DNA from 4 places in the Rhizobium sp. YS-1r genome. Region 1 is predicted to be linked to each of the others. Evidence: predicted binding sites of a transcription regulator. Region 1 holds the regulator's gene; each other region holds the start of a gene.

Region 1 (5,628 bases):
ATCCCGAAGAACTGCCGACCGGGGCGGAGATCGTCGAACGGTATCTCGATCCCCTCGCCCGGCTCGCGGAAATCGCCCCACATGTCGCCTACGGTTCGACCGTGACCGCCGTGACGCGCGAGAACCTCGACAAAGTCACCAGCCGGGGACGCGGCGCTTCGCCTTTCGTGATCCGCTATGTCGATGCCTCTGGTGAAGAGAAGGCTGTCCTCGCCAGCGCCGTCCTCGATGCGTCCGGGACATGGAGACGCCCAAGCCCGATGGGCGTGGACGGCCTTCCGGTTATCGGAGAAAGCAAAGCGGGCGGCAGGATCGCCTATGGGATTCCGGACGTATCCGGCGTCGGCAAGCCGGACTATGCCGCTGCATCGATCCTCGTCGTCGGCAGTGGCCATTCCGCCATCAACGTGGTGCTGGCGTTGCTCGAAGTCCAGAAGACCGCGCCGACCACGGCCATATCATGGGCGCTGCGCCGCAATGGAATCGACCGTCTTCTCGGCGGCGGATTGAACGATCAGCTTCCGGCTCGCGGCGATCTCGGGCTGGCGGCGAAGGAGGCGATCGACAGCGGCCGCGTGAAGCTGCTGGCCCCCTTCGCAGTCCAGTCCGTCCGCGAGAATGGCGGCCGCCTCGACGTGGAGGCTTTGCACGACGGCCGGCATGAGCGGCTTGCCGTCGACCGCATCGTGGTGGCCACGGGCTTCCGTCCCGATCTCGACATCCTGAAGGAACTCCGGCTCGATCTCGATCCGGCCGTGGAAGCCCCCCACCGTCTCGCACCCATGATCGATCCGAACCTGCATTCCTGCGGAACGGTGCCGCCGCATGGCGTGGTCGAGTTGACACAGCCGGAACCCGGCTTCTTCATCGTCGGTTCGAAATCCTATGGACGCGCGCCGACATTTCTCATGGCAACGGGGTACGAGCAGGTCCGCTCGGTCGTGGCGGAACTCGCAGGCGACAGCAACGCCGCCCGCGAGGTGCATCTCGTTCTCCCGGAAACCGGTGTCTGCAGCGTAACCAATCCAGTGCTCGCAGAGGCAGCGTCCGGTGGCTGCTGCGGTGGTCCTGCTCTTTCTGAAGTCGACGCGTGCTGCATCGCCGACATGAAGGCCAAGACTGATGGCAAAGCTGGTTGTGGCTGTGGTACATCCACTGCGGTGGAACGGAACGATGTGGAACCTGCAGAATGACCGAGCGGAAAGCTCCCGCGCGCCTGATCTGGGCGCTCGGCGCAACACAGATCATCGGCTACGGTACCCTTTATTATTCCTTCAGCATCCTCGCGCCGGACATGGCACGAGACTTCTCCATCCAACAAGACAGGCTTTTCGGGCTGCTATCGGTGGCGCTGCTGGTTGGCGGACTGTTCGCACCGAGAGCGGGAAACTGGGCGGACCGGTTCGGAGCCGGCCGGCTCATGGTCCCCGGTTCGCTTGCTGCCGCCATCTCGCTTGGCTGCGCGGCCGCATCGCCGAATGCGACGACGTTCGGTATTTCACTCGTCGCAATGGAGATCGCCTCCAGCTTCGTTCTCTACAGCACGGCATTTGCAGCGATCGTGCAGGTTGGAGGCAGCAAGCCACAGCGCAGCATAACCCATCTGACGCTGATCGCGGGATTCGCATCAACGCTCTTCTGGCCGCTCACGGCAACACTGCATGACTATCTCGGCTGGCGTGAGATCTACCTCGTCTTCGCGATCCTGAATATCGCCGTGTGCCTTCCGATCCATTGGTGGGTCGGGAGACTGCCCCGCGACGTGCCCGAACCACGGGCATCAGTAAATCAATCCGGAGCGATGGCCGTTCAGCCTGAAGCCGGCCCCGCGTTCAGTGGCGTCTTTATTCTGATGCTTGCGGGCTTTGCCCTGGAAGGATTCGTGCTGGCCTCCGTGCTGGTCCACATGGTTCCGCTGCTGACAGCACTTGGGCTTGGCACGGCAGGCCTCATGGTCTCCACCCTCTTCGGTCCCTCGCAGGTCGCCAGCCGCCTCCTGAACATGATCTTCGGAGGGCGCTTGTCACAGACGGTGCTCGCCGTGATCTCCGCGGGATTGCTCGCCGTCGCCCTTATCGTCCTGATGGCGACAAGTCCGTGGCTCCCCGGTCTCATCGCATTCGCGATCCTGTTCGGTCTGGGATCGGGGCTCGCAAGCATCGTCGGGGGAACGCTTCCACTGGAGCTTTTCGGAAGGCACGGTTATGGCGCACGGCTCGGCTGGGTGACCGCCGCACGCCAGTTTTCCTCAGCACTTGCCCCCTTTGCGTTCGCTGTCATGCTGGGAACTTGGGGGGTCGGCCAGGCAGTATCGATCAGCATTCTGGGAGGCGCGGCGGCCGTCGGCCTGTTCGGAGCGATCGCCTTCGCCCGCTACAGAGCAACAAGACCAGCAGCTGGACCTTTCGGTGGTTCGCAGGCCTGACAAGACACGACAAACAGGAGATGCAGGCCCCTCGGCGAAGCCCTAAAGAAAAGCAGCATAGGCCTTCCAACGATCGCGAGAAAATTCAGACGTCGCCGAGGGCGTAGCCCGCTCCGCGGACGGTCCGGATCACCTGGTCAGCCTTGCCCAGGCTGATGCCCTTCCGGAGGCGACCGATGTGCACGTCGACGGCGCGCTCGTCCACGGTTGCACCATCACCCCAGAGCGACCTTTTCAGCTCCGTCCGCGAATAGACCCGTCCCGGATACCGCATCAGGAACTCGAGAAGCCGGAACTCGGTGGGGCCGAGCCTGACTTCCTTCTTCTGCCTGTGGACCCTGTGTGCTTCGCGGTCGAGGGTCAGGTCTCCGACCCTGATCATATGGCTCAGAAGATTCGGATGCATGCGGCGAAGAAGGTTCTTCACCCTTATGGCAAGCTCGACGGAGGGGAATGGCTCTACGAGGCAGTCATCCGCGCCGGCAGCGAGACCCGTCAGCCTGTCGCTCTCGCTTTCCGCCGGAACAAGCAGGACCACGGGCACCCGCATCGTTGCTGGTTCGGTACGAAGTCTTCGGCAGATCTCGATGCCATTCAGCCCCGGAAGGGACGAACTCAGCACCAGTACATCGGGAAGGCTCGAAACCAACCGCTCCATCAGCTCGGAGCCCGCCGAAAGCAGCGTCACGTCGAAACCTTCATCGACAAGGGAGAACCGCAGCACTTCGCGCAGCGTTTCATCGCCATCGATCACCACGACAACTCGCGCTCCCATCGCGGTGCTCTCCCTAGTGTCCTTCCATCGAGTATCCGGCGCCGCGGACGGTGCGGATGACATCCTGCATGTTGGAGAAGTTGAGCGCCTTCCTGAGGCGTCCGACATGCACGTCGACGGTGCGCTCGTCCACATAGATGTCGTGGCCCCACACCCCGTCGAGAAGCTGCGAGCGCGAGAAGACCCGGCCGGGCGCGGCCATCAGGAATTCCAGAAGCCGGAACTCCGTCGGGCCGAGCCGCACTTCGCGGCTCTTGCGATGCACCCTGTGCGTCTCCCGGTCCAGCTCGATGTCGCCGCAGCGCAGGACGCTCGACAGCACTTCCGGACGCGCGCGCCGCAGCATCGCCTTCACTCGCGCCATCAGTTCCGGCGTCGAGAACGGCTTTACGACATAGTCATCGGCGCCGGTCGCAAGCCCGCGGACCCGTTCGCTCTCCTCGCCGCGCGCCGTCAGCATGATGATCGGCAGTCGCTCCGTCTCCGGCCGCATCCTCAGCCGCCGGCAGAGTTCGATGCCGGAAACACCGGGCAACATCCAGTCGAGGATCAGAAGATCCGGCGTGCGTTCCTGAAGCCTGATCTCGGCTTCATCCCCGCGCAGAATCGTCTCCACCTCATAACCTTCCGCTTCAAGGTTGTAGCGAAGAAGCACGCTCAGCGCCTCCTCATCCTCCACGACCGCGATCTTCGGCTGCATTCCGTCTTAGCTCCGTCACCATTCCATCGTCATTCGGCGCCATTATTCCGTGATCGCGCCGAGCGTGTTCGACGTATCGTCCTTCGGACGCTCGCCTTCCGGCTGGGCGCCGGTCGTCATGTAGTAGATCGTCTCGGCGATGTTGGTGGCGTGGTCGCCGATACGCTCGATGTTCTTGGCACAGAACAGAAGATGCGTGCAGGTGGTGATGTTGCGCGGATCTTCCATCATGTAGGTCAAAAGCTCGCGGAACAGCGACGTGTACATCGCGTCGATTTCCTCGTCGCGGATGCGGATCGCCTCCGCCTTCTCGGCCGAACGGCTCGAATAGACGTCCAGCACTTCCTTCAGCTGCGTCAGCGCCAGGTCCGACAGGTGCTCGATGCCGCGCGCGAGCTTGCGCGGCACACCGGTGCCCTGCACCGCGATCACCCGCTTGGCAGTGTTCTTGCCGAGGTCGCCGACCCGCTCCAGATCGGAGGCGATGCGCAGCGATCCGACGATGTCGCGCAGGTCGCCCGCAACCGGCTGGCGGCGGGCGATCGTCACGATCGCCTTGTCGCCGATATCGCGCTCGGCATGGTCGAGGATCACATCGTCGGAGATCACCTTCTGGGCAAGGGCGGCATCGGAATTGACCAGTGCCCGCACTGCATCCGCGCACATCTGCTCCGCAAGCCCGCCCATCTCCGAAATCCGGCGGCTCAGATATTTCAGTTCGTCGTCATAGGCAGACAGGATATGTGTCGAAGACATGGTCTTATCCTCAGATTGTCAGAAAGGGCCCGCAACCGGCGATCAGCCGAAGCGGCCCATGATGTAGTCCTGCGTACGCTGGTCATCCGGATTGGTGAACATCTTGTCGGTATCGTTCTCCTCAACCAGGTTTCCGAGATGGAACATGGCAGTGCGTTGCGATACGCGGGCCGCCTGCTGCATCGAGTGCGTCACGATGACGATCGTGAAGTTTTCGCGCAGTTCGTGGATCAGCTCCTCGACCTTGGCGGTGGCGATCGGATCGAGCGCCGAACAGGGTTCGTCCATCAGGATCACTTCCGGGCTGACGGCAACGGCGCGCGCAATGCACAGGCGCTGCTGCTGACCGCCGGAAAGGCCCGTACCTGGGCTGTCGAGACGATCCTTCACCTCGCCCCACAGTCCTGCCTTCTGCAGGGCCGAAGACACGATATCGTCCAGCTCCGACTTCTTTCGCGCCAGACCATGAATGCGCGGGCCATAGGCGACGTTCTCGTAGATCGACTTCGGGAAAGGGTTCGGCTTCTGGAACACCATGCCGACCTTGGCGCGCAGCTGAACCGGGTCCACCTTGGGATCGTAAATGTTCTCCGAGTCGATCGATATGTTGCCCTCGACACGGCAGTTGGCGATCGTGTCATTCATCCGGTTGATGCAACGCAGGAACGTCGACTTGCCGCAGCCCGACGGACCGATGAAGGCTGTAACGGACCGAGGGCGGATATCGATATTGACATCCTTGATGGCGTGCTTTTCGCCGTAATAAACCTGCACGTTACGGGCGGAAATCTTCGGTTCATTCATGAGTGGAGCTTTCGTCGGCGTCGTCGTCATCGTCGTTGAGATATTATTCATCATTACACACCCCTTTACCAACGGCGCTCGAAGCGGCGGCGAAGAATGATTGCGACCAGGTTCATTAGGATCAGGAATACCAGAAGCACGATGATGGCACCGGACGCACGTTCGACG
Region 2 (5,628 bases), on a different contig from region 1:
CGCGGCCTGAAGCAGCGCCTCGTCATGGTTGGCGCCTGCCGACAGCAGGAAGCCGACGGGCATATCGGCGTCGCCCGTGCCGCAGGGGATCGAAACACCACACCAGTCGAGGAAATTGCCGAGTGCGGTGTTGCCCAGCGTCTTGCCATTGGTCGCGAAGAACAGTTCGTCATCCTTTTCGAGCGCCTCAATCGGCGGCGCAACATGAGCGACCGACGGCATGGCGACGAAACGGTCGCCGATCAGCGCTTTGGTCTCGGCGATCAGGCGTGCTTTCGTCTCAAGAATGGCGATATAGTCCGGCATGCTGATCTTCTCGCCAAGACGCGTCCGGGCCACGACCCGGTGATCCATTTCGGCAGCCTCCGGTCCCGACAGCCGCTGCTGGTGAAGCGCAAAGGCTTCCGCCGTGACGAGCGCGCCGCGCTTTGCCATCAGGGCCGGGATCTCATCGAAGGCCGGAATGGTGATGCGGGTGATCCTCGCGCCGGCCTTTTCGAGCCGGCCAATTGCAGCTTCGAAGGCGGTGACGACGCCCGGTTCGGCACCGTCGAAGACGATGTTGGTCGGGATGACGATGTCGAGCGGTTCTTGCGGCCGGCGGGCTGTCTGCGGGGCGGCAAGGCCGCGCATGGCGGCATCGATCCAGACTGCGTCCTGGACCGTACGGCAGAGGGGGCCAAGCGAATCGAGGCTCGTCGCCAGAGGATAGACCCCGTCCATCGCATGGCGACCGCGTGTCGCCTTGTAACCGACGATACCGTTCAGTGCCGACGGGATGCGGATCGAGCCGCCGGTGTCCGTACCCATGGCGACGGGAACGAGGCCGGCTGCAACCGCGACGGCGGAGCCGGAGGACGAACCGCCCGGAATGCGTGGCACATCCTTTCCATGCGGATTGCGAGGAGTGCCGTAATGCGGGTTGATGCCGATGCCGGAAAAGGCGAACTCGCTCATGTTGGTGCGGCCGACCGCCACCATGCCCGCCTGTTTCAGAAGGTCGACGATCGCGGCATCCTTCCTGGCAGGCTCGGCCTTCTTCAGCACCTTGGAGCCTGCGGTGGTGGGCAATCCTTCGACGTCGAAAAGGTCCTTCCAGGCGATCGGAATACCATCGAGCAGGCCAAGCGAGCGGCCGTCCTTCTGGCGCTTCGAGGACGCCTCGGCCTCTGCCAGCGCCCGGTCCTTCAGCAGGGAGATGAAGACCGCCTTGTCCGGATAGGCCTCGATGCCCGCAAGCACTGCTTCGGTCACCGCGACGGGGTCGACCGTTCCGGTCTGGATCAGCGCGGAAAGCTCGGCGATCGACATGGCTCCATACGGTTTCGTCACGGCACGCATTCTCCCCATTCAGTGATTGGCGATTGAAATGTGTAACGAATATTCTGGCGATGGGTAGAATATTTATCGGCCGGGCCGGTTGGGAACTTCGGATCGACTTCTGAATTGAGACAATCCGCCACTGCTTCAAACCGGGAAGGATCACTCATGAGAACCATCGTCGCCATCGCCGGCCTTGTGCTTGCGCTCGCCGGCTGTACCGTTGATAGCGTCGGCAGGCCTAGTCCAGCTCTCGAAATCGGACCGGGGATCGAGCCCATTCCGGGCAGCATCACCTATGGCGGTCAGCCGCGCACCCGGCTCACCAAGTCTCCGATCGGCAGCGTCGTGAGCCATCAGTTCCGAAACGAGTTCGGCCAGCGGGTCGAGGAGCGATATATCCTGCAGCCGGATCGAAGCCTGAAACTGGTCAGCCGGCGCGTCTATCGCGAGCCGTTCTGGGACGATTGAGACGTTCAACCTGCGAGCCCGGCCCAGGCGCGTTCCGTGGCGGGGGCCTCGTCGGTGGTGATCTGGTCCGGCTTCAGCGCCATCAGGGCGGCGAAATCGCGCGCTTCTCCCTCGTCGAACCCCGCATCCGGGTTCCTGAGGTTGAAGGTCCAGGCGTCGACCAGCTTGCCGGCATCGTGGCAGAGGCCGATCATGTCCAGACCGGCTTTGGCGGCGTCGAGCAGGATCGGCCAGTAGAGATAGACCGTGTCCGGTTCGGTTGGACCATGAATGTCGGCGAGCAGGTCCTTCTCGACGGCGCTCCAGCCGCCGGCCTTGTAAATGTCGCCAAACTTGTCGCTGGGATCGATGCCGCGTTTCAAATCCGGCAGCCTTTCCTTGACCGCGAGTATCAGGTCGAGGTCATGGCCGCTGATGATGATCGATGAGCCGGCATCGGCAAAATAATGCACAAGATGGTCCATCCCACGCGGACCGATGGCGGCAAGCTCATCCTTCATGTCGAACTGAAGAAGCGCTTCCGGATGAGCGGTCTGAAGCATCGTAGCCAGATCTTCGCTGAGGATAGGCGGATGGCCGCCGCTCTTGAGGTGAAGTCCGCGGATGGCATCCGCGGAGGCCTCGCGGATGGGGCCGCAGCCATCGGTTTCCCCTTCGAGCTCCGCGTCGTGCAGGACGACGAAGCCGCCATCGGCGCGTATGCGCAGATCAAGTTCGGTTGAGGCACCCAATCGGAACCCCTCGGCCATTATCTCGGCGGAAAACAGGGGATCTGACAGGCTGCGGCGCAGCCGGTGCCATTTGAGCCGCGTGAAGTGGCCGCGATGCGTGATGCCGAGGCCTGAAAATTCGGATGTCATGGGATTCCGTCGAGAGCAGCAGGGCGATTCGGTTGTCCTCAGACTATGCATTTCGCATCTCCTGCCATAGACCTGTCACAGAAGTTTCATGGTTCGACATGGCAGTTCGCATGCGGGGCGAATTGACGCGTATCAAGAGAAGACCTTGCTTGAACGGTATTGCCGAGCCAGAGATGAACCACAGATTGTGTCCTGTCACGAAAGGCAGATGTCATGGCATATGACGCCGATTGGCCCCCGCTTTCTCCCTCCAGCACCGGTATGCGTGGCCGGTGCCCGCGTTGCGGCCAGGGACATCTTTTCAACGGCTTCCTGACGCTCAGGCCCAATTGCGAGGTCTGCGGCCTCGACTATTCCTTTGCCGACCCGGCGGATGGTCCGGCCTTCTTCGTCGTCTGTTTCGGCAGCGTGCCCAGCATCGCGTTGGCTGTGTGGCTTGAAGTCTCCTACCAGCCGCCATTCTGGGTGCATCTCCTGATCTCTCTGCCGGTGCTGCTCATCACCTGCCTCTTGCCACTCCGGCCCCTCAAAGGGTGGCTGATCGCGAGCCAGTATTTCTACAAGGCCGAGCAGGGCAAACTGGACCGAGGTTCCGGCAGTCCGCAGGCGGATGATACGCAGCACAAAGGCTGAGCCTCCGGCGACGTCAATGTCCCAGGGAGCCTTCGGCTCCCGCATCGCCGCGGTCTCGGCGCCTTCTTCCTTTTCCGTGTTTGCGGTCGGGAACATCCGCCTTTGCAGCGAGTTGGAAAAGCAACTTTCCAACCGAAAAGGAGGACGCTTCCCATGGCCCGGTACCCGACGCCGCCCTTTCCCGAACAGCAGCAACCGATGCCCGGCTTTACGAACCGGATGGATCCGGTGCCGGATCATGGCGAGCTTTCCTACCGAGGGTCGGGGCGGCTTGCCGGCAAACGCGCCGTCATTACCGGCGGCGACAGCGGCATCGGCCGGGCGGTCGCGATCGCCTATGCGCGCGAGGGGGCCGATCTTCTGATTTCATATCTCGATGAGGACGAGGATGCCGAAGACACCAAGCGTCTTGTTGAAGAAGCAGGACGCAAGGCTGTGCTCATGCCGGGCGACATCAAGGCCTCCTCCCATTGCCGAGCGATCATCGACAAGGCGGTGGGGGAATTCGGCGGTATCGACATCCTCGTCAACAATGCGGCACATCAGGCGAGCTTCTCCTCGATCGAAGATATCAGCGACGAAGAATGGGAGCTCACCTTCAAGGTCAACATTCACGCGATGTTCTATCTCTCCAAGGCCGCCGTACCGCATATGAAGCCAGGCAGCACCATCATCAATACCGCGTCGATCAATTCGGACAATCCGAACCCGGGCCTGCTTGCCTACGCGACCACCAAGGGCGCGATCCAGAATTTTACGGCAGGGCTGGCACAGCTTCTCGCCGAAAAGGGCATCCGGGGGAATGCCGTGGCACCCGGCCCGATATGGACGCCGCTCATTCCCTCCACCATGCCGGAAGACAAGGTCAAGGAGTTCGGCAAACAGGTGCCGATGAAGCGGCCAGGTCAGCCGGCGGAGCTTGCAACGACCTATGTGATGCTTGCCGACCCGCTTTCCAGCTACGTTTCCGGCACGATGATCGCAGTGACGGGCGGCAAGCCGATCCTCTGATCTTCTTCTTCCTCCATCGAGAACAGCGGCGGCATGCGCTCATGCCACCGTTCAGAGCCCGCGATCCATCCAATATCTCAGGTTCGCCGACCGATCTCCCGCGCCAGATCATCGAAACAGAATGTCTTGCCCTGTTCGTGTGCCTCGTTCGCCAGAAGCAGAAGTCGGATCGGGAACGCGACGGCTTTCTGATGGGAGCTCGAAATGCTGAGCGGCTTGTCGTCGGCAAGCACCGCACGTTCGGTGGTCTGCAGGACATCCTGGATTTCGACGTGGGATACGAGGCCCTTTTCGACCAGAAGGCGGTTGATCGCGGCAAGCGCGAGATAAAGACCTTCGAGCTGCGGGTTGGCGGTGTTCATGTCTCGGTCCTTTGCGTGGATGACGGCACGAAGGCAGCGGCATTCTCGTCGATCAGCCGGGCTCCGCGCTGCCGGGTCAGATAGCGCCAGATCCACTGAATGCTGACGAGCAGGCGCTTTTCGAAATTGACGAGCAGATAAACATGCACGATCGCCCAAAGAAGCCAGGCAAACCAGCCCTTGAGCGTCCATTTGCCGAAGTCGAAGATCGCGGCATTGCGGCCGATCACGGCTGTATTGCCGCGGTTTTGGAAGTGGAAAGGTCCGACAGGTTTGCCGTCCAGCAATTTCTCTTTGAGTGCGCGGCCGAGATATTCGCCCTGCTGCTTGGCGACCTGGGCGAGTGCCGGCAACGGTTTACCGTCTTCGGCAAGGCCAAGCGCCGTATCGCCGATCGCGAAGATATCGGGAAACCCCGTGACGGAGAGATCAGGCTCGACCGGAATACGGCCGCCGGCCTTGCCTTCGATGCCGAGCCACCTGCCGGCCGGGGATGCTTTCACGCCTGCTCCCCAGATGATGCAGCCGGCGCGGAAGTGCCGCGAGCCTGCCACGACCTCATCCTTGGTCATTGCTTCCACGGGAAGGTTTGTCAGCACCTCGACGCCCGTTTTCTCAAGTTCCCGAAGCGCATACTGGACGAGATTATCGGGGAAAGCTGAAAGGATCTTCGGACCAGCCTCTATGAGGATCACCCGCATATGGTCGGGCTCCAGCTTGCGAAAATCACGGGTGATCATGAAGCGGCCGAGTTCGGCAATCGCGCCTGCCATCTCCACCCCGGTCGGGCCGCCGCCGATGATGACGCTGGTCAGAAGCGCCTTCTTTTCCTCCGAATCCTGTGAGAGTTCGGCCTTTTCGAAGGCAAGCAGCAGGCGCTGGCGGATCAGCCGCGCCTCATGGATCGTCTTGAGCCCCGGCGCCCAGGCGCGCCAATCCTCGTGGCCGAAGTAATTATATTCGGAGCCGGT
Region 3 (5,628 bases), on a different contig from region 1:
GCGCTGAAGCCGCTGCATGACTTCGCCAAGATCAAGCGCGTCGTCGTCTCGACCTATCAGTCCGTCTCCGGCGCCGGCAAGGAAGGCATGGACGAACTTTTCACCCAGACCCGCGCCGTCTTCGTTGCCGACCCGATCGAGGCGAAGAAGTTCACCAAGCGCATTGCCTTCAACGTCATTCCGCATATCGATGTGTTCATGGAGGACGGATATACGAAGGAAGAGTGGAAGGTTCTTGCCGAAACCAAGAAGATGCTCGACCCGAAGATCAAGGTGACCTGCACCGCCGTGCGGGTTCCGGTCTTCATCGGTCATTCGGAATCGGTCAATATCGAATTCGAGAACGAGATCACCGCCGACCAGGCCCGCGATATCCTGCGTGAGGCCCCGGGTTGCCTGGTCGTGGACAAGCGCGAGAACGGCGGCTATGTCACGCCTTACGAATGCGCTGGCGAGGATGCGACCTACATTTCCCGCATCCGCGAAGATGCAACAGTTGAAAACGGTCTCAACATCTGGGTCGTTTCCGACAACCTGCGCAAGGGTGCCGCGCTGAATGCCGTGCAGATCGCCGAGTTGCTCGTCAATCGTGGCCTGATCAAGCCTCGCAAGGCCGCCGCCTGATTGGTGATAGCTTTATTAAGCATATTCCGATAGAAACTCCTGCCAGATATGGCGGGAGTTTCTCGTATTCGAGACACTCCACAAACTATTCATGAGCGGGTGAGTTGCTAATATTTGCAACCACCGCCATAAGGCCGATAACATATTCCCGGGCGCTTGCAGCCGAGCGCTCCGGCTCACGACGGGCTAACCGCAATGAAGAAGATTATACTGGCAGGACTGATCGCAACTGGTTTTCTGAGCGTCACTCCAGCCTTGGCCGCACCTCAATGCGGCAACGACTCCTCTGGTTTTGCCCGCTGGGTTGAAGACTTCAAGCGGGTTGCCCCCTCAAGCGGCGTCAACCCGTCCGTCGTCGAAAGGGCGTTCGCCAACATCTCCTACAATCGCGAAACGATCCGCGCCGACCGCGGTCAGAAGAGCTTCAAGCTCTCCTTCGATGAATTCATGCGCAAGCGTGGTGGCGCGACCATCATCTCCCGCGGCAAGAGCATGAGGTCCGGCAATGCCTCACTCTTCGCTTCGATCGAACGCCGTTACGGCGTGCCCGCCGGTCCGCTGATCGCCATCTGGGGCATGGAAACGGGTTTTGGCAGCTTCATGGGCAACCAGCACACGCTGTCGGCGGTCGCCACGCTCGCCTATGACTGCCGCCGCTCTGCCTATTTTACTGAGCAGCTTTATGCCGCTCTCCAACTCGTCGCCCGCGGCGATCTGAGCATTTCTGCCCGCGGCGCCGCTCATGGAGAAATCGGGCAGACCCAGTTCCTGCCGTTGAACGTCGTCCGTTACGGCACCGACGGTGACGGCGACGGCCATATCGACATGGTCCGCTCGCGCGCCGACGCGCTTGCCTCGACCGCCAACTTCCTGCGCGGTCATGGCTGGAGGGCCGGTGCCGGATACCAACCGGGGGAACCGAATTTCGCCGCCATCCAGGGCTGGAATGCCGCCTCGGTCTATCAGCGGGCGATCGCCCATATCGGCGGCCAGATCGACGGCCTGCAGACGAGTTCCCGCTGAGATTCAGGCCGAGGCTTGCTCGGCCTCGATCGGCGGTTCGTCGAGATCGGGGCGGACAAAATCGCCCTTACTGTTCATCACCCAGAGTTCCCCGGTGGAAATATCGAACCAGGCACCATGAATGCTGAGTCCGCCTTCCTCTCCGCGATTCTTCACGAAAGGAAATGTCTGCAGATTGGCGATGGAATTACGGATGGAGACCCGTTCCAGCGCCGTCTGGCGTTCGGCCGGCGTCATGAACGCGTTATTCTGGATCTGTTCAGCCGCGGGCCGCACGAGGCTCATCCATCTGCCGATGAAATCGCCCGGCGACAGCGGTTCCGTGGAGGGATCCAGCGCCGCCTGAATGCCGCCGCAACGGCCATGGCCCATGACAACGATATTGCGGATCTTCAGGACTTGAACCGCATATTCCAGCGCGGCCGAAGTGGCATGAAACTGGCTATCCGGCTCGTAGGGCGGCACCATGTTGGCGACATTGCGCACGACGAAGAGCTCGCCGGGACCACAGTCGAAGATGGTCTCCGGAGCAGAACGTGAATCGCAACAGGCGATGACAAGGGTGTGAGGTTTCTGCCCGGTCTCCGCCAATGCCCGGTAGCGATCGCTTTCGTCGCTATAGCGCCCGTTCATGAAGTTGCGATAGCCCGCCAGAAGTCTGTCTGGAAAGTCCGTCATGTACCAAGGATTATAGTGCCGCTCGCCGAAGATCAACGGTCATTCTACAATTGCGAGACTGGCCGGCTTATCGCTTCACCCGTTGCAACGGATGCACCAGCCGGCGCATTTGCACCATGGCCATGGGCGAGGAAAGGCTCGACGCATCCGTTTCGAGCGTCAGCTCGTCGCCGCCACGCTTGGCCGTGCGAGCGAGAATCTCGAAAACGCTGGCGGTGGCAAGCTGCAGCGCTTTTTCCTCGTCCATGCCTGCAAGGATTCGCCCCAGGAAAAGTGCGCTCATGAGATCACCGAGACCGTTCGGCGGATTGTCGATCAGCCGGTGCTCGGCAAGCAGTGCGTGTTTTCCGGTGAGATAGAGGTTTCCCGTCCCGCCCGCCATCATCGGCACGGCCGACGTCACCAGGATGCGAGGCGGCCCGAGCGCGACTGCCGCGTCCATGATCGCGTTGTTGGTTTCGAGCGGCGCACCGGAAAGCCAGGCCAGCTCATAGCGGTTCGGGGTCGCGATTGTCGCGAGCGGGATGAGCTCGTCGCGGATCGCTTCCGCTGTCGGCTGCGGGATATAGAGTCCGCCGAGATCACCCATGACTGGATCGCAGACATAGAGAAGGTCGGGATTTCTCTCCTTCAGCGCGCGGATGAGCCGCGCAACCGAGCGCGGCTGGGCCGCATTGCCGAAATAGCCGGTCAGCACCGCCTTCACCTCGCCGAGCCATGGCGCGCGGATGAGATCGCCTATAGCCTTGTCGAAGTCTGATTCGGGAAAGGTCAGCCGCGTGGAAGGCCCGTGACCCGGATGCCAGGGAAGGACGATGGTCGGCATGGCCCAAACGGGAAACCCGAGGATTTCCAATGCGAAGACGGCGGCTCTGTTGCCGACCGAGCCCCGCACGACATGGCTGGAGATGACGATGACGGCATTGCTGGTATCCATGGGTCTGATTTCCCGCTTCGAGGCCCTGTTGATGGTTTCTTCGGCCGGTTATGTCAACAAGGCTTCACGGAAGAATGGAAGGTCTGTTGCGCACTGACATGGATCGGCCACGTTGCCGCATGATGACATGAGATGAATTTATTCGATCTTTGAACGGAAAAAGGGGAGAGGGGCATGGCCGCCAGGCAGAATCCGAAGCGGGAAAAGCAGATCGAAAGCGCACGCAAAATCGCCGCTGAAAGCAAGGGACCGCATCTCGATCCGTTCATTCTGTTTGGCCGGGCCAGCAATGACGACCTTGAGAACTATACGCCCGAAATGCTGGCCCGCTCGGCGAGACATGCGGCCGAACGGTTGCAGGCCTGGACACGGATCCGGGCGGATATCACGGTGGAGACCTTGTCCGGCGTTGAGCCGAACAGCGTGCCGGTTTCGGTGCTGACCGTCGTTGACCGGAACATGCCCTTCCTCTTCGATTCGATCATGGGCGAGGTGACCGCGACCCATCGCGACCTCTTCATGGCGGTCCACCCGATCCTCAATTTGGAGCCGGGAAAAGAACCGGTTCTGCGTTCCAGCGAGCAGCCCGGGAATCCGGCTCATCATGTGAGCCTCATCCAGATCCACATTGCGCCGCTGAACCGGGAACAGGCGACGGCGCTCACCGAGCGTATCCGCCACATCCTCGACCAAGTGCATCTGGCGATCACCGATTGGGCCTCCATGTTGGAGGTGCTGGAGGGGGCAGCAAAGCAGCTCAACAATTCCGCGAGCCGTAAAAAATCTGATCGGGAGGAGGCGCTCGCCTTCCTTGACTGGCTACGCGACGACAATTTCACCTTCCTCGGCATGCGTGAATACGTCTATTCCGGCAAGGGCCCGGAAGCGAAGCTCGAACGCGGCAAGGGCCGCGGCTTGGGCATCCTTTCCGATCCGGACGTTCTCGTGCTGCGCCAGGGCAAGGACGCGGTGATGACAACGCCGGAAATCCTGGAATTCCTCGACGGACCGGATTTCCTCATCGTCACCAAGGCGAATGTGAAATCGGTCGTCCACCGACGAGCCTATATGGACTATGTCGGCGTCAAGCGCTTCGATGAAAAAGGCGAGGTCGTCGGCGAATTGCGCATCGTCGGTCTTTTCACGGCGACGGCCTACACTCACTCCGTTCGCGAAATCCCGCTTCTGCGCGCCAAGGCGGCCCGGATCGAGGAGCATTTCGGCTTCGACCCCGACAGCCATTCCGGCCGCATGTTGGAAAACACGCTGGAATCCTATCCCCGCGACGACCTTTTCCAGATCGATCCGGACCTGCTTGCGAGGTTTTGCGAGCAGATCATGGAACTGAGCGAACGCCCCCGCGTCCGGATATTGCCGCGCATCGACCATTTCGACCGTTTTGTCTCGGTGATCGTCTATGTGCCCCGCGAGGACTATAATTCGCTGGTCCGCGAGAAGGTGAGCGATTACCTCGCCAGTGTCTATGACGGCCACGTCTCCGCCTATTATCCGGCCTTCCCGGAGGGCGGGGTCGCGCGCGTCCATGTCATCATCGGCCGGCGCGGCGGCAAGACGCCACGAATCGCCCAGGTGAAGCTGGAAGAGGCGATCCGCCTGATTGCCACGCCCTGGGAAGAACGTTTCGCCACGCTGGCGAAAGAAGGCCCGCGCCTTTCCGTCACTCAGGCCTTCCAGGAGACCTTTACCCCCGAGGAAACCTTTGCCGACCTGCCCGATGTTGCCGCCTGCGCCGCCGGCGAGACGATCCGCATCGCCTTCTACCGCCGCCCGGACGAGGCCGCAAACACCGTCTCGCTGAAGATCTTCCACAAGGATCAGCACTTGTCGCTCTCCCGACGAGTGCCTTTGCTGGAAAACCTCGGATTCCATGTCGTCAGCGAGCAGACGTTCGAAATCCATGTCGGGCCGGAAAGCAAGCTCGTCGTGCTGCACGACATGGAATTGCAGCTTGATAACGCCCGCGCGGTCGATCTTTCCCGCGAGGGGCCGCTGCTCGAGGAGGCATTCCTGTCCGCCTTCGGCGGCCTGATCGATAACGATGGCTTCAATCGGCTCGTCCTGCTCGCCGGTCTTTCAGCCCGCGAAGTCACGGTCTTGCGCGCCTACGCCAGATATCTGCGTCAGGCCGGCATCGTCTACTCGCAGACCTATATCGCCGATACGCTCACCAGATATCCGGCGATCGCCGCCGCCATCTTCCGCCTTTTCCGCGACGGCTTCGATCCGAAAATTGCCGAGAAGACCCGCGCCAAGAAGCTCGCGGATATCCATGCGGAGATCGAGGAGGCGCTTTCCAGCGTGCCCAACCTGGACGAGGACCGGACATTCCGCCGGTATGTCAATGC
Region 4 (5,628 bases), on a different contig from region 1:
CCGGTGATCATCACGGTGCGAATGCCCATGCGGCGCAATTCGGCGAAACGCTCGCGGATGCCGCCCTTGACGATATCCTTGAGGTGGATGACGCCGAGCAGGCGACCATCGCGCACGACCGCGAGCGGCGTGCCGCCGGCCTTCGCGATATCATCCGCGATCGCCTGGATTTCGCGTGTGGCTTCGCTGCCGGCGCCCTTGGCGCTGATCTGGTCGAGATATCTCAGCACGGCGTCGACCGCACCCTTGCGGATGGACGAACCCTCCGAATCGATCCCGCTCATGCGGCTCTGCGCCGTGAACGGGACAAAGGTGGCGTGCAGGCTTTGCATGTCACGGGCACGGATGCCGTATTTTTCCTTGGCGAGAACGACGATGGATCGGCCTTCCGGCGTCTCATCCGCCAGCGAGGCGAGTTGCGCCGCATCCGCGAGCTCCTGCTCGGTCACGCCTTTCACCGGACGGAATTCCGTGGCCTGCCGGTTGCCGAGCGTAATCGTGCCGGTCTTGTCGAGCAGCAGCGTATCGACATCGCCGGCTGCCTCGACGGCGCGGCCGGACATGGCGAGCACGTTGAAGCGCACCAGCCGGTCCATGCCGGCGATGCCGATGGCAGACAGAAGAGCGCCGATCGTGGTCGGGATCAGCGTCACGAACAGCGCGACAAGGACGATCACCGGGATGAAGCCGCCGGCATAGGCGGCAAAGCTCGGGATCGACGCGGTTGCAAGCACGAAGATCAACGTCAGGCCGGCCAGCAGGATATTGAGGGCGATCTCGTTCGGCGTCTTCTGCCGCTCTGCGCCCTCGACCAGCGAGATCATCCGATCCAGAAAGGTCGAGCCGGCAGCAGCGGTAATGCGCACCCTGATCCAGTCGGACAGGACCTGCGTGCCGCCGGTTACGGCGGAGCGGTCGCCGCCCGATTCCCGGATGACGGGCGCAGATTCGCCGGTAATGGCCGCCTCGTTGACCGAGGCGATGCCTTCGATCACCTCACCGTCGGAGGGAATGATGTCGCCGGCCTCGACAAGCACCACGTCGCCAATCTTGAGGCTCGTTCCCGGCACCAGCTTGAAATTCTCACGGCTGCCGTTCGCAAGCAGCTTGGCCTGCGTCTCGGTGCGCGAGCGCCGAAGCGAGTCGGCCTGTGCCTTGCCGCGGCCTTCCGCAACGGCTTCCGCGAAATTCGCGAACAGGATCGTGAACCAGAGCCAGAGGATGATCTGGAAGGAAAAACCGAGATTGCCTGCTCCCGTCGCCGCATCCTTGACGAACAGGACTGTCGTCAGCACCGAAACCGCGGCAACGACGAACATGACCGGGTTCTTGACCAGAGAACGGGGATTGAGTTTCTTGAAGGCGTTCCCGATCGCGGGAACGAGGATGCGGGCATCCATGATGCTCGCTGATCTGTCCTGGCTCATAAGAGGCTCCAGCTTGATATTCTGATTGCGCGTTCCGCACCGCTCAAGCGGATGCGAAGAAATGGGAAAGAAGCGAGACAAGCAGCACGGCGGCCAGCAGCAGAAGCGTCATGCCGAGTATGACGTCCGAGGCGCGAAGATGCGTCCCGGCCTTCGGAGTGCCGAGGTGGGGACCGACACATCTGCGCAGGATGCGGAGCCAGCCGTTCATATCCCGTACGCGCCCGACGCCACCGGCATTGCCTGCCGCCCGCCGATCAAAAGCGCTCCGGTCGAAGCAGGGCATAGATCAGATAAGCACTGACGAAGATAAGCACTGCGGCGCTGAGGCCATAATCGAACACCATTTGGGTCTTCCTCGCATTCTCGTGTTGTCGAGATTCGCCAGGCCCGGACGCGAACACGGGGCGTCCAGCCTCGAAACTGGAAGAAATATGGCTCCGAGTTGCATAAAGGTTCGAGAGGAACCCGCGAGGAGAGAAATAGGAATCCTATAGGAGTTTCACGGATACCGCGGCGAGATGCGGCGCCACGCATCTCCTCTCGGGGATGTGGGGGCTTCCGCTCAGGACGTCAGCCCGTCAGCCCAGGCACGTACCGCTTCCGCCATGGTCGCCAGGTGTTCGGCGACGGAGAAGCCGGAAATCTTCTTGCGCGGCTTCAAATCATGATCACCGTCTTCCAGCCAGAGGATCTCGATCCTGTCGGAGAGCTCGTAACCCGAGACCTCTTCCCGCGTGCCGAATTCGTCACGGGTTCCCTGGCAGATCAGCGCCGGGGTATTCAGCGCTTTAAGATGCTGCGTGCGAAGCTGCTCCGGTTTGGCCGGAGGGTGAAACGGGTAACCGAGGCAGAGAAGACCGGCGATCTTCCCTTCCGCATGAAGCTCGTCGGCAATCATGCTCGCCACCCGTCCGCCCATGGATTTGCCGCCGATGATCAGTGCGCCCTTGGTGCCGAGCTCGGCGACGGCAGCCCTGTATTCCGGGTTGAGGGTCTCTGCCCTGGGTGGCGGCTTGCATTCACCCGATATACGGCGTGACGCCATATAGCCGAATTCGAAGCGCGCCACGCGAAACCCCTTCTCCGACAGCGCTTTTGCGGCAGCCGTCATCGACGCCGAATCCATCGGCGCGCCGGCGCCGTGCGCGAGAAGGATGGTGAAGCGCGCATCCCCCGGCCCCTCAATCAGAAATCGGTTCAACATCCTGCTCCCTCAATTTGCCGGCGACGAACAGCCGGCCATAGCTGCGGCCGGCGCGCAAAGGCAAGTCCAACGCAGCCTTCACCGATTCCATCGCCAAAGCAAATAATTAGCCGACTTACGAAACCGAACTTTTCTTCCACAGAAAATCCTTTCTCGCGGTTTCCAGTCTCGCCGTCCACGATTTATGACACATTTATGACAGCCAGAAATACGCAAGGAACCTTGGATGCTCGGCCTTTTCAGAAAACTGCTTCCCCGTGAGGATGCCTTCTTCGATCTTTTCGAGCAGCATTCACACACCGTGGTCGGTGCGGCGGAATCCCTGAACGCCCTGCTCACCGGCAACGATATCGAAGGCAACTGCGCGCGCATCGTAGCGCTGGAGGAGGAAGCCGACGACATCACCCGGGAGGTGCTGCAGGCCGTGCGCCGCAGTTTCATCACACCCTTCGATCGCGGCGACATCAAGGACCTGATCCAGTCGATGGACGACGCGATCGACATGATGCACAAGACGGTCAAGACGATCCGGCTCTTCGAGCAGACGAGTTTCGATCCGTTGATGCAGCAGATGGGCGGCGAAATCGTCAAGGCTTCACATCTGATCGCCGAAGGGGTGCCGCTGCTCAAGAGGATCGGTGCCAATGCGCCGCGGCTCGGCGCGATCGCCGAGGAAATCACCCGTGTCGAAGGCCGGTCGGACGACCTGCACGACCAGGGCCTCAGGGATCTCTTCCGTCGTCATGGGGCCGGCAATGCCATGGGCTTCATCATCGGCAGCGAAATCTACGGTGAACTCGAAAAGGTGCTCGATCGGTTCGAAGATGTCGCCAACGAGATCAGCGGCATCGTGATCGAGAATATCTGATGGATGCCGCCCTCGCCTTTCCTCTTCTTGCAGGCCTCGTCGGTGTCGCGCTTTTCTTCGACTTCCTGAACGGGCTCCATGATGCGGCCAACTCCATCGCAACCATCGTCTCCACCCGCGTGCTGAGGCCGCAATATGCGGTCTTCTGGGCGGCCTTCTTCAATTTCATCGCCTTCCTGTTCTTCGGCCTGCATGTGGCGGAAACGCTCGGCACCGGCATCATCGACCCGCAGATCGTTTCGCCGCAGGTGATATTCGCCGCGCTGATGGGCGCGATCATCTGGAACATCGTCACCTGGGCCTTCGGCATCCCGTCCAGTTCGTCGCATGCACTGATCGGCGGGCTTGTCGGCGCCGGTCTCGCCAAGGTTGGCCTCAGTTCGATCGTCTGGAGCGGGCTCACCAAGACGATTGGCGCGATCTTCATGTCGCCCGCGATCGGCTTTTTCCTGGCGCTCGTCCTGGTGCTGATCGTCTCCTGGCTCTTCGTGCGCCAGACGCCGTTTGCAGTCGACAGCACCTTCCGTATGCTGCAATTCGTTTCCGCCTCGCTCTATTCGCTCGGCCACGGCGGCAACGACGCACAGAAGACCATGGGCATCATCGCGGTGCTCCTCTATTCGCAGGGATATCTCGGCGGCGAGTTTCATGTGCCCTTCTGGGTGGTCATCAGCTGCCAGGCTGCCATGGCGCTCGGCACGCTGTTCGGCGGCTGGCGTATCGTCCACACCATGGGATCGAAGATCACCAGGCTCAATCCGATGCAGGGCTTCTGCGCTGAAACCGGCGGCGCGTTGACGCTTTTCGGCGCGACCTGGCTCGGCATTCCGGTTTCGACGACACACACGATCACCGGCGCGATCATCGGGGTCGGCTCCGCCAGACGCCTTTCGGCCGTTCGCTGGGGTATTGCCGGCAATATCGTCTTCGCCTGGTTTGTCACGCTGCCGGCAGCGGCGCTCGTCTCCGCACTGTTCTACTGGATTGCCGGTCTTTTCCAATGAGACGGCTGCGGCGTGCTATCAGCCAAATTCTTTTCATCGGATGGGAACCATTTGCCGTCTTCACCGTTTGACACGGTTGGTATCCTGGGAGGAGGAAAAGATGCAAACCAGCTGGCAGAAACCTGTTCGCGTCGCATTCGGCCATCTCGGCACGGAGGACGTCCATAGCCCGTTCGAGGCGCTGGCCCTCCTGACCGATCGCTGGCCGGACATGCGTGGACCGCAGTTCGTCAAGGCACGCAGCGTTTGCCGCGCGGCCCTCGACGGGCGCAGGTCGCCGGAGGAGGCGCGCCAGCAGTTCGAGCAGGCTGTAAGCGAAGCTCAGCTGCATCTGAACTGAAGACGCGAACGGTTAAACCTGGGCCGGCTCATCGCCGGCCTTTTCTTATCCGTTCAGATGCCGAGGATGTCAGCCGCGAGCCTCCATGGAGAACCGGAGAGCACGATCGGGGCGAACAGGACAGTAAAGCAAATGCACGGCCCCTGCTCTCCCGCAACCGGCCGGTGGTCGAGCGTTTCATCGGCGATCGAGATGTCCCCCCGCCCGAAATTGCCGCGATGATCGTGAAATTCACCTTCCAGAACCAAAGTCAATTCCAGACCCCGATGACCATGACGGGGAAGTGCCCGGCCCGGCCGCACCCACAACAGGCTCGCCTCGACCTCCCTGGACCTTTCTATGACATGCCGGCGAAATCCGGGCAGTCTGGTTTTCCATGGAATACCGGAGAGGTCGATCCCGGCATAGGCCAGCAGCGACGCGGGAAATGATGCCCCGTGGGAGGGCTTTGGTTCAAGCTCGGGCGGCAGCGGAGCGGAGGCGAAAATCTCCCGCAGCCGACGGTCGCGCGACGCCACCGCAAGCGGCTCGCTCTCGCGCAGGGTCGTGCCGGCCAGCTCCTCCAGAGTCTGGGCGAACCGCGCGGCCGGCGCCTGCATTTCCAGATATGATCCCACAAGGACATGCACCGGCTCCGGAAAGGAACCGGCAACGTAATGCGCGATCAGAAGATCCAACCTATGAAGGTTCTGCAGCATGTCCGTTGGCCAGTTTCGCGCGCGGTATTTAAACACCGCACGATAAAATCACGAATGGCACGGATCAATATTCGCTTCAACAGC

The links. Region 1 encodes PhoB, which activates phosphate uptake and scavenging genes when phosphate is short. Its sites were predicted from a motif close to TGTCATNNANCTGTCAT; they were not measured.
Region 2: JL39_RS09470 (glycerophosphodiester phosphodiesterase family protein) is a predicted target of PhoB. The motif match lies at 2,725-2,741, and genes of this name have one in related genera.
Region 3: JL39_RS18840 (NAD-glutamate dehydrogenase) is a predicted target of PhoB. The motif match lies at 3,314-3,330, and genes of this name have one in related genera.
Region 4: JL39_RS03355 (DUF47 domain-containing protein) is a predicted target of PhoB. The motif match lies at 2,819-2,835, and genes of this name have one in related genera.

What each region holds. Positions count from the first base shown of each region.
Region 1 is NZ_JPYQ01000012.1:32,762-38,389, forward strand. It holds gene JL39_RS11305 (FAD-dependent oxidoreductase) at 1-1,193, shown strand, start outside; gene arsK (arsenite efflux MFS transporter ArsK) at 1,190-2,425, shown strand; gene JL39_RS11315 (winged helix-turn-helix domain-containing protein) at 2,511-3,200, opposite strand; gene phoB (phosphate regulon transcriptional regulator PhoB) at 3,214-3,900, opposite strand; gene phoU (phosphate signaling complex protein PhoU) at 3,943-4,656, opposite strand; gene pstB (phosphate ABC transporter ATP-binding protein PstB) at 4,699-5,490, opposite strand; gene pstA (phosphate ABC transporter permease PstA) at 5,526-5,628, opposite strand, start outside.
Region 2 is NZ_JPYQ01000009.1:34,551-40,178, forward strand. It holds gene JL39_RS09460 (amidase) at 1-1,332, opposite strand, end outside; gene JL39_RS09465 (membrane protein) at 1,489-1,791, shown strand; gene JL39_RS09470 (glycerophosphodiester phosphodiesterase family protein) at 1,797-2,651, opposite strand; gene JL39_RS09475 (DUF983 domain-containing protein) at 2,865-3,284, shown strand; gene JL39_RS09480 (SDR family oxidoreductase) at 3,438-4,295, shown strand; gene JL39_RS09485 (hypothetical protein) at 4,373-4,657, opposite strand; gene JL39_RS09490 (NAD(P)/FAD-dependent oxidoreductase) at 4,654-5,628, opposite strand, start outside.
Region 3 is NZ_JPYQ01000025.1:92,258-97,885, reverse strand. It holds gene JL39_RS18860 (aspartate-semialdehyde dehydrogenase) at 1-624, shown strand, start outside; gene JL39_RS18855 (lytic murein transglycosylase) at 820-1,647, shown strand; gene JL39_RS18850 (carbonic anhydrase) at 1,651-2,325, opposite strand; gene pdxY (pyridoxal kinase PdxY) at 2,393-3,262, opposite strand; gene JL39_RS18840 (NAD-glutamate dehydrogenase) at 3,437-5,628, shown strand, end outside.
Region 4 is NZ_JPYQ01000002.1:55,315-60,942, reverse strand. It holds gene kdpB (potassium-transporting ATPase subunit KdpB) at 1-1,427, opposite strand, end outside; gene JL39_RS31895 (hypothetical protein) at 1,471-1,638, opposite strand; gene kdpF (K(+)-transporting ATPase subunit F) at 1,685-1,774, opposite strand; gene JL39_RS03360 (alpha/beta family hydrolase) at 1,993-2,634, opposite strand; gene JL39_RS03355 (DUF47 domain-containing protein) at 2,861-3,502, shown strand; gene JL39_RS03350 (inorganic phosphate transporter) at 3,502-4,506, shown strand; gene JL39_RS03345 (DUF982 domain-containing protein) at 4,607-4,846, shown strand; gene JL39_RS32745 (cupin domain-containing protein) at 4,900-5,544, opposite strand.